3 regions of the Halomonas sp. Cn5-12 genome follow, and region 2 is predicted to be linked to each of the others. Evidence: predicted binding sites of a transcription regulator. Region 2 holds the regulator's gene; each other region holds the start of a gene.
The links. The regulator FliA, encoded in region 2, starts transcription of late flagellar genes. The targets are predictions, from matches to a motif close to CTAAAGTTNNNNNNNNNNCNGCCGATA.
Positions count from the first base shown of each region.

Region 1: L1249_RS12130 (flagellin N-terminal helical domain-containing protein) is a predicted target of FliA. The motif match lies at 3,456-3,482, and genes of this name have one in related genera.
Region 3: L1249_RS10555 (DUF4019 domain-containing protein) is a predicted target of FliA. The motif match lies at 1,166-1,192, and genes of this name have one in related genera.

Region 1 covers NZ_JAKGAY010000021.1:24,390-29,229, forward strand. The annotation lists gene ybiO (mechanosensitive channel protein) at 1-1,916, shown strand, start outside; gene L1249_RS12120 (SDR family oxidoreductase) at 1,972-2,730, opposite strand; gene folK (2-amino-4-hydroxy-6-hydroxymethyldihydropteridine diphosphokinase) at 2,962-3,402, shown strand; gene L1249_RS12130 (flagellin N-terminal helical domain-containing protein) at 3,530-4,351, shown strand; gene L1249_RS12135 (BCCT family transporter) at 4,372-4,840, opposite strand, start outside.
Region 2 covers NZ_JAKGAY010000002.1:48,318-53,157, forward strand. The annotation lists gene flhA (flagellar biosynthesis protein FlhA) at 1-14, shown strand, start outside; gene flhF (flagellar biosynthesis protein FlhF) at 67-2,256, shown strand; gene L1249_RS01585 (hypothetical protein) at 2,253-2,852, shown strand; gene L1249_RS01590 (flagellar protein FlhE) at 3,024-3,374, shown strand; gene L1249_RS01595 (RNA polymerase sigma factor FliA) at 3,401-4,102, shown strand; gene L1249_RS01600 (motility protein A) at 4,142-4,840, shown strand, end outside.
Region 3 covers NZ_JAKGAY010000016.1:76,557-81,396, forward strand. The annotation lists gene L1249_RS10545 (DUF1456 family protein) at 1-265, shown strand, start outside; gene L1249_RS10550 (class I SAM-dependent DNA methyltransferase) at 262-1,017, opposite strand; gene L1249_RS10555 (DUF4019 domain-containing protein) at 1,238-1,648, shown strand; gene L1249_RS10560 (YqaA family protein) at 1,699-2,301, opposite strand; gene L1249_RS10565 (DUF1206 domain-containing protein) at 2,309-3,118, opposite strand; gene L1249_RS10570 (methylated-DNA--[protein]-cysteine S-methyltransferase) at 3,330-4,184, shown strand; gene L1249_RS10575 (glutaminase) at 4,181-4,840, opposite strand, start outside.

The DNA.
Region 1 (4,840 bases), on a different contig from region 2:
TGGGCATCGTGATCGTGGCGACCTTCGCCATTTTTATGGTGTTCCGCCGGTTGGCAAAATCATTGTTCACCAAAATCAGCGGCTGGTCACAGCAGGGCACGGGACTGACGCCGGTGCTACGTTTAGTGCTGTGTGTCGCGATCGCCGCGGTCGTCGATATTCTTTTGATCGCCCTGGCGTACGTTGGCGGTAACTTGGTGGCCACCTTTGCCGTGGGGGAGACCGGTGAACTCTCTACCCGCGCGTCGCTGTTTTTAAATGCCTTCTTGATCATCGAGCTGCTCAAAGCCGGTGTGCGAATGCTGTTCTCCTCGCGTTACGAGGGTCTTCGCTTATTACCGATTTCAGCTCAAGAAGCCTCGTATTGGAACCGCTGGCTGGCGCGCCTGATTGGCATGGTGGGATACGGCCTGATGGTCGTCGTACCGCTGGTCAACTTCTATGTGGCCGCCACCCTGGGACAAGCGGTCGGCACGCTGATCATGCTGCTGGCGTTCATCTATGCGGTGGGCGTGGTGCTCAAAAACCGCGTGCGCCTGCGCGATAATCTAAATCAAATGAGCGCGCGCTCGACGCTGACGGCGAGCCGTGTATCGCTGCAGCTGTTTGCCCGCACGTGGCACCTATTCGCGCTGATCTATTTCTTAATGGTGTTTGTGCTGACGCTTACCCGTCCGGGTGATGCGCTGCCCTTTGTCCTCTTTGCGACGTTGAAGACGCTCGGCGCCGTGGTCGTGGGCCTGCTGCTGTCTACGTTCCTGACACAGACCATTGGTCGTCGTATTCAACTCTCCGATGACCTGCGCCGCAAACTGCCGCTTTTGGAAGTGCGCTTGAATAGCTACGTGCCCAACGCGCTGCGCGTGCTGCGCACGGTGATCGTCGTTGCGGTGATCATGGTGGTGCTGGATGCCTGGGGAGCCTTTAACCTCGCCGCTTGGTATGCTTCCGAGCGCGGTGCCAATCTGGTGGGTAACCTGATCAGCGTAGCAGTGATCCTGATTGTGTCGCTGGGCATATGGCTGGGCTTGGCAAGCCTGATTGAGCACAAGCTCAACCCGGAAACCGGTCACGGCGAACCCTCTGCCCGTGCCAAAACGCTGCTGAGCCTGTTCCGTAATGCGCTGGCCATTGCCATGGTGACCATCACCGGCATGATCGTGCTCTCGGAAATCGGCATCAATATTGGGCCGCTAATTGCTGGTGCCGGTGTGCTGGGTCTGGCGATTGGTTTTGGTGCCCAGAAGCTGGTGCAGGATGTGATCACCGGGGTGTTCATTCAGGTAGAGAACGCCATGAACACCGGCGACGTGGTGACCGTGGGCGGCGTGACCGGCACGGCCGAGCGTTTGAGTATCCGCTCGGTGGGCATTCGTGACCTGTCCGGTACCTACCATATCGTGCCGTTCTCCAGTGTGGATACCGTCTCCAACTACATGCGTGAGTACGGCAACCATGTGGGCGAGTACGGTATTGGTTACAACGAAAGTATCGACGAGGCGATCGAGCAGCTACAGCTGGCCTTCGAAGATCTTAAAGCCAGCGAAGAGCATGGTCATAAACTATTGGCAGATATGACCGTGGCGGGTGTCACCGCGCTGGCCGACAGCTCGGTTAATATCCGTGTCGTGATCAAGACCACGCCAGGCGATCAGTGGGCTGTAGGCCGTGCCTACAACCGCCTAGTGAAACTGCGCTTTGATGCGGCGGGTATCGAGATTCCGTTCCCGCATACCACGCTCTACTTTGGCGAAACCAAAGGCGGCAAGACTCCGCCCGCCAACGTGCGCATTCTGGATGCGAAAGCGGAAAGAAAGCGCACCGAGACGGCACCGCTTGCAGAGCGTAGCGAAGCCTCGCTTGAGCATGAACCGGATCACCATAAGCCGGACCATGATGATGTGGATGAAACCTAAGCGTACGCTTAGGTAAGCCAATGAGGCCGCCTTCGGGCGGCCTCATTGCGTTGGGTCAGTCGCGCCGCTCGCCAGGGTAGTTTTCGGAGTGGCGACCCTCTAGGTTGATCGATTCGCCGCCGTCTACAAATAGCACTTGCCCGGCCACAAAGGCATTATCCAGCAAATAGTGCAAGGCTTGTACAAGGTGTGCTGGGTTGCCTTGGTGATTGACCGGAATGCCTTCGATGCGCCATTGGATATAGTCGCTGGTACGTTGGGAGGCAGGCAGCACGACACCAGGGGCGATACCGTTAATCCGTAGGCGCGGAGCAAACTCCAGCGCTGCCATACGGGTCATCTCAGCTAGGCTTTTCTTGGAGAGCAGGTACGCCGCATACGGATATTGGTGATAGGCCACTTTGTTGTCGATGATATTGATGACCTGGCCGTGTTCGACCACCTCGGCAAAGTGGCGTGTGAGTAGCAGCGGGGTGAACATATTGACCCGAAACTGGGTCTCCAGCATGGCCATATCGGTACGGGCAATCGGCGCTGGTTCATAAGCTGAGGCGCTATTGAGCAGCACGTTCAACCCAGGAAAACGCGTTTTAGCTTGGGTGATTAATCCTTCTAGCGAATCCTCTAAAAAGTTGCAGGGCAGAATCTCGCACTCACGACCCTTGCCGCGAATTACGTCTGCCACTTCCTCTGCTTCCCCCCGGGAGCTATTCACGTGTAGCGCGATATCAAAGCCCTTATCGGCTAGCGCTTCAGCAAAATAGCGGCCCAGGCGCGTGGCGCCGCCAGTTACAAGTGCAGCAGGTGTCTCCATTGCTTTATCCCTCGCAGCAGGTAGTGTTTGTTAACTAACGTTGTCATGGTAATCAAAAAGACTCTCTGCGTGAGCGCAGCGTTTGTCAATAACTTGTACAGAGCTTGAACGGGATGGTTAACCGTCTACTCTGTTGGAGCGCCGATTGATGCCTATACGCTAAAACGGTGTGGGCTAGGTCATCGGCTCACCAGCCGTTAGTCATCCAGCCTCTTATATTGGGATATAGTTATGTCATTAAGGTCGTCACCCGTAACGTCAACTCCCTCGCCCGTGTCGGCTCAACACGAGTGCGTTATCTCGCTAGGAACCAATATTGAGCCAGAGTATCACTTTGCCAAAGCCCTTGAGATTTTGAGCAGTGAGTGCGAACTGCTGGCCCGCTCCGAAGCGGTGCGCACTGCCCCGGTAGGCTTTCAGCAGCAGCCAGACTTCTTAAATGCCGCCCTGGTGGTGCGCACTACGCTTGAGCTGGGCGACTTTAAAGCCTACCTAAAAGAGGTTGAGCATCGCTTAGGCCGTGTTCGCGGGCCGATCAAATCTGGCCCCCGGACCATGGACTTAGACATTGTGGTCTGGGATGGCGAAGTGGTCGACGATGGCTACTTTCATCATGACTATGTTCGGGGGCCAGTGGACGAAGTGCTAGCCGTACTGAAGAGACCGAACTGAAAAAACCGAACTGAAAAAAATAGTAGCGACTGGGAAAGTTTTACGGGGCAGGGCTCACGTTTTCTAAAGATAGGCCGATATTCACGCTACCACCGCACTGTTTGCGTTCACTTCCGAGGTCACGCCCGTGATCAGCCTTGCGACTAATATCACGTCGCTACTGGTGATGAATAATCTACGCAGTAGCCAGCAAGCGATGCAGACCTCCATGGAGCGTCTGTCATCTGGGCTGCGTATTAATAGCGCCAAGGATGACCCGGCAGGCCAGGCGATTGCCAATCGCATGGGCGCACAAATTCGCGGTATGAACCAAGCGATCCGTAATACCAACGACGGCATCTCTATGGTGCAAACCGCCGAAGGCTCGTTGGACCTGATCAACGATAGCCTTCAGCGCATCCGCGAACTCAGCGTTCAGGCGCTCAACGGCACCAATTCCTCAGAAGATCGGGCGTCTATTCAGTTAGAGATCGACCAACGGCTGGAAGAGATTGACCGCGTCGCCAAGCAGAGCAACTTTAACGGCATTAAGCTGATCGAGCGCGATAAAACGCTCAATATTCAGGTAGGGGCCAACGCTGGGGATGTGATTGGCGTGAGCTTTTCGGCGATGGGGCATCAGGCGCTGGGGTTGGATAACTTCAGCGTATTAGATGATGGCTCGGCCACGCCCAAACCAATGGATATCGTCGATGAAGCCATGAAGCAGGTCGACCGCCAGCGCAGCTATTTAGGCGCGGTGCAGAACCGCTTCGAGAGCGTCATTGACGGGCTCAACACCAACATCATTAACACCTCCGCCGCACAGTCGCGTATTCAAGACGCCGACTACGCGCAAGAAATTTCCAACCTTATTCGCGCCCAACTGCTTCAGCAGGTGGGTATCGCGATGCTGACCCGGGTGAACCAACAGCCGCAGATGATTCTGCGGCTGTTGGAAGGGCTGTAGTTAGAGCTAGCTGATCACCGTTAGTCGATGATGCCCTGTTCCCGCGCCATGGCGTAAGCCGCTTGCGGGCCGTTCCATAGCGAGGGCAGCAGAATCAGCGACACCGGGATCGCGGTGATCACGATAAACTGCTGCAGCGCGCCAATTTGACCTGCACCCATATACAGCAGCACGGCCGCCATCAGGGCCATCGCAATGCCCCAGAAAGCGCGCATGCAGGGGCTGGGGGCATCGTGTCCCGCACCGACAACGGCAATCGCGTAGCTCATGGAGTCGCCGGTGGTGGCCACAAAAATCGTGGTCAGCAGCAGAATCGCCAGTGCCATCCAGGTGCCACCGGGCAGCGCTTGAGCCACCGTGAGAGTCGCCACGTCAAACTGGAAGTTATTGAGCGCTTCGGTCAGGTCAATTACCCCGGTCAACTGATAGTAAATGCCGGAGCCGCCCAGTAGCGTAAACCATACGGTAGTGGCAATCGGGGCGAGTACG
Region 2 (4,840 bases):
TGGGTGGTCGCTAATGGCCACACTTCGAGCGGTAATAGCCTTTTACGTTTTGGCAACAGGTGAAACATGAGCGTTAGACGTTTTGTCGGAGCAAATAGCCGCGACGTAATGCGCCAAGTGCGCGAAGTGTTAGGTGATGATGCACTTATTGTCGCCAACCGTCGCACCGAAGGCGGCGTTGAAATTCTCGCCATGGCGGATGACGCCGTTGACCAGTTCGACCCGTCGCCGACGACGCCAGCGGAGGAGCCGAAGGCTAGCCCCGCGCCAGCGCCTGTCTTTTCACTGCCAAAGCAACCAGACCCCCTAGAGGCGATGAGTGAGCGTCTGCTTCGGGAAATGCAAGATATGCGCGAACTACTGGCCCGCCGCCAGCCGTTGCCAACGACTCAAAGCGGTGCAGACACCGCCTACGAGCACCTACGGCAGTTGATGGCCCGGGTTGGCTTCAGTACAGAGCTGAGCGAAGAGGTGCTGGAAGCATTGCCAGATGAGTTGAGCGCGCTCGAGGCTACTAACGACGCGCCGCTTAACTGGCTGCGTGAGCAGTTAATGGCACGGCTTAACGTGCTGCAGCACGAAGAGAGCTTCTTTGATCAAACGGGCATCGTCGCATTGGTTGGCCCCACTGGGGTGGGTAAAACGACCACTACTGCGAAGCTTGCGGCACGCTTTGTGATGCGCCACGGCACTCGCCCAGTGGCGCTAGTGACCACCGATAGCTTCCGTATCGGCGCTCATGAGCAGCTGCGCATTTATGCACGGCTCTTGGATACGCCCATGTATGCCCTAGACGCTGAACAGCCGATTGATGAATTGGTTGGTCGGCTACAAGGTAAGCAGTGGGTGATTATTGATACCGTGGGGATGAGCCAGCGGGATCAGCGGGTGATTGAACAGATCGCCCATTTACAGGGTGGGAAGTCCACCGTGCGTCTGGTGCTGTTGCTCAACGCCGCCAGTCAGCCGGAAACGCTAGAAGAAGTCGTATTGCGCTACCGCCAAGCGGCGAGAGCTGCAGGTGCCGAGTTAGACGACTGTATCATCACGAAGCAAGACGAAGCTGGGCGGCTTGCGCCGGTATTAGACATCGTCATGCGCCACGGTATGAGGGTGCTGTTTGGCTCCTATGGCCAGCAGGTGCCAGAAGATATGGTGGTCGCGACACCACCCGCACTGATTGATCAAGCACTGTCGGCCAACGTTTCGAGTAGCGCGCGTGCTGAAACAGCCCCACTCAGCTTGCCACGCTGGTCGCGGGATGTGTTAGGGCAGGGGCGCAGGCTCTCCTCGGTGTTAACCCGCTTGCGTCAGCGGGTCGTCGATTTTCACCGCTTGGAAGCCGCCTGGGACATCGCAGCGCTGCCGGGGGTGATACAAGACCAGCGCCTAGATGAGCTGTTAGCCGGAGCCTCCACCACTCGTGACGCGTTAGGGGTGGTTTGGTCGCCCCGCCGCAACGAGCGAGGTTGTGACTGGTCGATGCCAGATGTTGCCCTGAATGAGCAAGGTGCTTGGCTGGCACTGACTCGCCTTCAGCACCGTCAGCTAGCGGGCTGGCAGCCACGTTTGGTGCGTTGTGCAGGAGATGTTGCGGTTCATCTGCTGCCTACCCTGCCAGACGCTGAGGCGCTGGCTTGGCTAAACGCTCAGCATCTGACGTGGGTCAGCATGGTGCCCGCGAGCCAGCGGGTATACTGCCAGGGCGAGCGCTATACCCTGCGTTCCCTGTTCCAAGAAAGCACCTTAACCCATAGCGTGGGCATCCGTTTCCGCGGGCAAAGCATGCAGCTTTCCAGCGCCTATGTTGAAGCGCAGGACGTATCAGGTAACCCCGTATTGGCGTGGGTCGGTGAGGTAAGCGACCCTGAAAGCACTAAGCGAATCGTGCGCCGCTACTGGCTAACGCCTGCACGTTTGGGCAGCGATGTGTTAACGCTTTTAATCACTCAACTGCAGAGTGACGGACTGGCATCGCTCACCAAGCGTGCTTGGCAGCAGCTTAAAGAGGCCGATGGGGGTGATGTCAGCAGCGAGCTGCGCCTGCTGATGGCCAGCGGCGCGGCTGCAGTAGCTGGCCATCTAGATATCGTTGACGATGAGGACGCTCAGGCCCTGCGAGCCGATTTGCTGCGCTTGTTAGGAACCCAGCGCAAGCGGCGTGATACGGCACTGCTTGATGCATTAGTACACGTTCTGATGGCGCGCGATGCCATTCGTCAGCTAGGTAGCGTCAGTCGTGAGGGCGTGGTATGAGTGGCCAGGATCAGGCGGCTGGCCTGCGCAAATGGGCCGATTTACAGCGCCAGCAGCGCGGTGCTGATGAAGTCGGCCATAACGTGGAAAGTGACGAGGCAGTGCCTGCCGCACCCGTTAACGAAGAGAAAGCCGCCGCGCATACCCAGGAGGCCATGGCACCGACGGTAGCTGCTGCTGCCGAGCCTGCCACCGTGGCGCCTCCAAGACCGAAAAAAACGTTAGTGGTAGTAGGCTTACCTCATGCTGGCGCAGCGCAGGTGGACAAAGTGCGAGGTCGGCTGGGGCAATGGTCGGCCCTTGGAAGGCAATGGGCAGGAGACCCACATGATTGGGATGTTCATATTGTCATGCCTGACAGCGCCTCGCTGACTGACTTAGCCGAGCGTTACTCACGCTGGGCGTTGTGGATCAACAGTGATGCTGACGCCTTTGCCACCATGTACCGAGTGTTGCGCCAATTACGCGAGCATGGTGGTCCGCAGCGTCTTCTAGCCCTTCATGAACCCCACCTGCCGCGCCGGGGGTTGCTGGATAATTTGGGCAATGCTTCCGCTCGTTATTTAGATATTGAGCTTCTGCTGCTGGCGCGCTAGCGGCGGGCCAGGGTGCATGTGTCGCTCAAGGGGAGAGTTATGCAGAGTTTGGCGAGTTGGGTAAGTAACGCTAAGCAGATGGCTATTGAGGCGTTGATAAAACCTGCAAAGTTGTTAACAGTAAGAAAAATGGGCTGTTTAGGGCTAGTAGCAGGGTTATGGCTTTTCGCGTTGAATACGCAGGCCGCAACCGGCAGTTGGAGCAGCCAAGTGCCTAGTGTGATGGTAGCAATGAGCGACCGTACCAGCAGCAGCCAGGCGATAACCCCGCCAGCGGGCGTCCCACTGCGTAATGCTGTGCTGTCGCGAATTCAATGGCGCTTTGAATCACCGCCGGGAACGCCTGTGAACGCTTGGCTATGTCATCCTGAACGCTGTGTTGCACTATCAGGCATGCGCGGTAGCACGACCGCTCTATCGGGAATGTTGGCGAGCGCACCGCTGTACTTTCGGTTTACGCTGCAGCCAGGGCAACGCCCTGTGCGAGTACAGGGGTTACAAGTGATCGTGAACTATCAGTAAAGGTTGTTAAGCCGCGAGGCACGAGGATGTATACAGCACAAGGCAGGATCAAACAGAGTGAGCTGTTAACTCAATACATGCCACTGGTGAGACGTCAGGCCTTAACGCTGCAGGTAAGGTTGCCCGCGAGTATTGAGCTGGATGATCTGATCCAGGCGGGTATGGTGGGCTTGTTAGAGGCATTAGGGCGCTTTGATGCTGCCCAAGGAGCAACATTTGCTACCTTTGCAAGCCAGCGCATCCGTGGCGCGATGATGGACGAGCTGCGCACTCGTGACTGGCTGCCCCGCAGCGTACGCCGCTCGGCACGGGCGGTAGATGATGCTGTGCGTCGTTTAGAGCAGCAGCTGGGGCGCCCCCCGGAAGAGGGGGAGATTGCCCGTGAACTGGAGATGCCGCTAAGTGATTACCAGCAACTGCTCAACGATACCAATAGCGGGAAATTATTGCCGTTCGAAGAGCTCATTGCGGATGGCGGCGAGCCTGCGGGGGACGACACTCACCGACAGCCGTTTGAACAATTATTGGATGAACAGCAGCGGCAAACGCTGATCGACGCCATTGAAGCACTGCCCGAGCGCGAGAAGCTGCTAATGGCGCTGTATTACCAAGAAGAGATGAATCTAAAAGAAGTGGGCGCTGTGCTCGGTGTCACCGAATCACGGGTTTCACAGCTTCACAGCCAGGCGGTGAGTCGGCTGCGTGCTCGCCTACATGAGACTAATTAACCCTCTCACTCACTAACCATAACCGGCGAGGAGCCGTTGATGAATCCATCTACGCTGATCGGTATATTTGCCAGCATGCTGTTGTTGGTAAGCGTTTTATTTTTTACCGCAGAGTCTCCCGAGAGCTTTATTAACTTACCGGGGCTTGCCATTGTGGTCACTGGCACGCTGGCGGCCACGTTTATCAGCTATCCGCTGAAAGAAGTGCTGCGTGTGGTGCGTCTGGTTGGTTTAGTTTTCCGCCGTGAAAACACCTATGTGCGAGATGACATCAATGAGTTGGTTTCCATGTCGCGCCTTTGGTTTAAGGGGGATGTTAGAGCGGTTGAGAAAGAACTGGAACATACCCGTAATCCGTTTTTGCGCACCGGTATTCAACTGGTCATTGCGAATACAAAAGAGGATGAAATCTTCGACATGCTGCGCTGGCGTATTGCGCGGCTGAAAGCCCGCGAGCATGCTGAAGCCCAAATTTTCCGCACCATGGCCACCTATGCACCGGCCTTTGGCATGATTGGTACTTTGGTAGGCTTGGTCAACATGCTCGAAGTGATGGATGCGGGTGACCTGGAAGTAATTGGGCCCCGGATGGCAGTGGCGCTGTTGACTACTTTCTATGGCATCCTGTTGGCCAATTTGGTGTTTAAACCGATTGCCGTGAAGCTAGAGCGGCGTACGGAAGAGCGCCTTATCACTATGAACATGGTGCTGGAAGGCATTTCGCTAATTACCAAGCGC
Region 3 (4,840 bases), on a different contig from region 2:
CGGCAAGCGTGAAGGCCCGCAGCCTGCGCCAGAATCGCAGCTGAACAACAATATGGTGTTCCAGAAACTGCGTATCGCGCTGAACATGAAGGCAGAGGATATTTTAGAAGTGTTCGAGCAAGTGGGCTTGCCGCTTAGCGCACATGAGCTTAGCGCGTTTTTCCGCAAGCCCAGCCATAAGAACTACCGTGAGTGCAAAGATCAGATGCTGCGCAATTTCCTGATGGGCATTCAGCTTCAGCTGCGCCCGAACGATAAAGGCTAAGCGAGGCCCTCGCGCTTCACACACACGAAGATCGCATTGCCTGAGACGTTATCCCAGGGCGTGATGGTCTGGTAATCATGCTCAAACACGTGCACCTCGAAGGTAGGCTCCAGCAGGGCGATGAGTTCGCTAAAACTGACGGCCACCATGGGGTGCTCGTCGTACCACACCTTCGTTGTCTCCGCCGTGGTCTTTTCGATGCTCAGCCGCAGCGACTGCCGCTCCCCTTGGCCGCTGTAGTGCCACCCGGAGCGGAAAGTGAACCTATCCTCCGCCTGCTGGACCGTGTGCTTGACGAACAGCGCGTTGTCGATCCGCTGCTTATCCACCGCGTTGAAGCAGAACACGCCGCCCTCGTTCAAGGCGCGGTGGGCACTGGCGATGCAGTCGCCGAGCTTGTCCAGGCCATCGCTGTAGTGGATGGAGTAGAGAAAGCAGGTGATGAGATCCAGCGGTTCGTCGACCTCAAAGCTGCTCATATCCTGCAGTGAGAAGTGCGCCTCTGGGCAGCGTTGGGCGGCAATATCCAGCATCGGTTGGTTAATATCCAACCCGCTGCTGGTGTAGCCAGCATCCAGAAAATGACGCACGTGAGGGCCGGTGCCGCAGGCTAAGTCCAAATGGCGTTTGCCTTCATTACCAAAAATTTGGTGCAGGCGACGAATGGCGTGGCTTTGGGCCAGGTAGTCGATGTCGACGCACATCAAATCGTAGTAGCCAGACAGGTCGGTGTAGAGCGCGTTGACGGACATAGTGGCCTAATGGTGAGGGCTGACATAAATGAGGAGGCGCATAGTAAACGAGCGGTTGGAGTTTGAGAAGGCGTAGGAGTGGCTTGGCCAAGCGGCGATCAAGTTTGCACTCTTTCACAGCCTGGCTAGCGCTTTAGGGTTAATGTGATTAAAGAAATTGTGTGATGGTCCGATAACTACTAAAGTCGCACGACACATTCGATTGCCATACGAGGCTGCCATGCTAAAACCCTTTGCTCTCATTCTCTCTGCGTTGCTCCTGGCGATGACTTCTTATGTACAGGCGTCTACCACCGAGGCGGCGGAAGCGGCCGCGCTCGCTTGGCTGGAAGCGATTGATCAAGGTGAATATGAGCAGGCTTGGGAAAAGTCGTCGCCGCTGTTGAAGACGCCGCTTTCTCCCACCATGCTGCAGCGCGTGGTGACGCTGGCCCGCAACGATTTGGGCAGCGTCGAGTCGCGGCGGCGCATCCGCATGTCGCAGTACACCTCGATGCCTGGGGCGCCGCGCAACGATTACAAAGAGTTCGCTTTTAAAACCCAGTTCACGAATAACCAGCGCGTGGTCGAAGTCGTCACGCCACATCTGGAAGAGGGCACGTGGCGAGTGAGCGGCTACTACGTGCAGTAACGTGATTCGCGCCCATCAATAGCCGCCAACGTTGGCGGCTAGTGTGTTTTCTACACGATCAGCCCCGCCAGTGCCTGCATCCCCAGGACTAGCAGAAGCACCACACTGCCCAGCGCTAGGCTGGTCTTCAGCGCATGGCGTTTCCACATGCTTTCCACTCGGTGCCCAAAACGGTGTACCAGCCATGCTAGTCCGTAGTAACGCAGCCCGCGGGCGATGAGGGCGGCCAGGGCGAACAGCGCGATGGGGTAGCCCGAGAGCCCGGCGGTAATCATCGCCACCTGAAACGGAATCGGCAAAATGCCAATGGCGAGAATGGCTGCAAAGCCGTACTGGTCAAAGAAGCCTTGAAACGCCTGATAGCTCTGCTCCATCCCCATAAATTCGATAAACCACGTGCCGAGGGATTGGTAGAGCACCATGCCCACGCCGTAGCCCACTATCGAAGCCACTAAACAGCCCAGCGTGGTAACGGCGGCAATAGCCCAGATGCGCTGCCGGTTCACTGCCATTAGCGGGATTAATACCAGTTCAATGGGAATCGGCAGAATAATGGTTTCTAAAAAGGAGAGCGTGGCGAGCAGCCACAACATATTTTTCGAGCCGTTAATACGCTCAAACCACTGCTTCGTACGCGTTGATGTAAAGGCCATAGGAGCGCTACAGGGAAGGGTTAATACGGCGGTAAACAGCGGTTAATAAGCTATACACGCCAAACGCAAATAGCCCAACAGCCACAAACGCGAGCAGCCACTGGCCCAAGGCTTGGCCTCTTAACGTGCTGAACACTTCGGTCGTGCCGCCCGCTTGGTTAGGGTTGAACTGGTAAGCCGCTAGGATAAAGAAGCTGCCAACCATAACAAATACCAATCCACGCACCGCTAAACCAAAGCGGCATACTGGGTAAGCCCAGCGCTGCACTTTGGCAGGCATTGAGAAGTGGCGGTCGAATTTTGCTTTCCAGCCTTTAATGGCATGGGCGATGCCCGCGCCAATCAGCGCAATGCCGACTGCGGCCACCAGCCAGCGCCCGAAGGGCTGCTGCATCAGCCAACTGGCCGCACTTTCAGAACCATCTCCTGAGCCGCTAGAGCCGCCGATATGAACCACAAGCTTGGCAGCAAAAAAGGCCAAGAACGTATGCGTAACGGCGCTAACCAGCAAGCCCCCGCGAATCGCCAGCCCTTTAGTGCCGCTGCCGTGGTGATCAGTATCCTGAAGGGCTTGCAGCGTGCGCCATACGGCATAGCCCACTAACCCCAATGCAATAACGCCCAGCAGCACTTTGCCGAAGGGGGCGGTTAGTACGCTTTCAAGCGCGCCGCGGCTGCCTTCGGTTTGGCCGCCTTGGCCAAACGCCGCCAGTGCCGCTAATCCACCCACCAGCAGATATACCACGCCTCGCGATGCGTAGCCCAAGCGGGCGAACAGTTTTACCGCATCCCGTTGGTTCGGGGGGGTACTGTCCATGATGTCCTCCTGACGTAAATGGCAATGGCGATCCTTCCGGAGGCCCATACTGTGGGTGTAGGGAGATAATGTCCAGCGTAGCGTTTATTGGGCATTTGGCGATAAAAGGGATGCAAACTGAGCAAGATTCGGGTGGGCCCTGGGGCCTTCGCTGGTTAAGCTTGAACTACTGTGAGCGTTATCCCTTAGCCTTACCCGTGAGATAGAAGCAATGAACGACTACGCCCGCATCGAAAAAGCCATGGCCTTTATGGTGGCCAACGCCACCCAGCAGCCGAGTTTGGAGACGGTGGCGGCGCAGGTGCATTTGAGCGCGTTCCATTTTCAGCGGCTGTTTTGCCGCTATGCAGGCGTTAGCCCCAAGCGCTTTTTGCAGGCGCTGACGCTGGCGCGGGGTAAACAGCTCATTGCCTCGGCGCAAAGCCTGGCCGATACCGCCCAGGCGCTGGGGCTAAGCGGTGGCTCGCGGCTTTACGATCATTTTGTGACACTGGAAGCGGTCACGCCTGGCGAGTTTAAGCGCCAAGGGGAGGGCGTGGAGATTGCTTACGGCATTCATCCCACGCCGTTTGGCGAAGTGTTGGTGGCAGCGACGCCAAGGGGTATTTGCCGAATGGGGTTTCTGGCCGCCACGCCCGAGGCAGAGATGCTGGCTCAGCTCGCCGCTGAGTGGCCGCGCAGTACCGTGCGCCACCGGCCAGAGGCGACCCGCTATGCCGTCGATGCGCTGTTCGAGCCAGGGAAAACGGCTGCGCCGGGGGCGCTGTCGCTACACGTACGCGGCACCAATTTTCAGCTGAACGTTTGGCGAGCACTGCTGATGATTCCCGACGGACGGCTCGCCAGCTATTCGCACATTGCCCAGGCGCTAGGCGCGCCAACAGCATCTCGGGCGGTAGGGAATGCGGTGGGCGCGAACCCGGTGGCGCTGTGGATTCCCTGCCACCGGGTGATTCAGCAAAGCGGCGCGCTAGGCGGCTACCGTTGGGGGCTAGATGTGAAACGCAAAGTGCAGGCCTGGGAAGCTGCCCAGTACGCTGAACAGTTGGAAAGCGCCCACGGCTAGTGCCCAAAAACGGACCAGCCGGTGCGCTGCACGAACATCTCCAGCGCCCGCGCCCCTAGCAGGCTGTTGCCATAGCGATCTAACCCTGGCGACCACACCGCTAGCGAGCCGCGCCCCGGCGCGATGGCTAAAATGCCGCCGCCTACGCCGCTTTTGCCCGGCAAGCCCACGCGAAAGGCGAACTCCCCCGAGGCATCGTAGTGGCCGCACAGCATCATCAGCGAGTTGATCCGCCGTGCCCGCTGGGGCGACACGACGCGCAAATTGCTGGGCCGATTGACCCCATCGGAGGCCAGAAACAGCCCGGCGTGGGCCAACTGTTCGCTGCTCATGGCGATAGCGCACTGGTGAAAGTAGGTGCCGAGCACTTTATCGACATCGTGGCGCAGCCGCCCAAAGGCTTTCATAAAGTGGGCTAGCGAAGCGTTGCGATCTTTGTGCTCCATTTCCGACGCAGCGACTTGATGATCAAAACAGATGCTGTTGTCGTCTGCGATGTAGCGCACAAAGCTCAAAATTTCGGCCAGAGTCTCTTTGGGTTCGTGGCCCATCATGATGGCATCCACCACCGCAATGGCCCCGGCATTGATGAACGGGTTGCGCGGTTTGCCGCCCTCATGCTCTAGCTGAACGATGGAGTTGAACGGGTCGCCGGA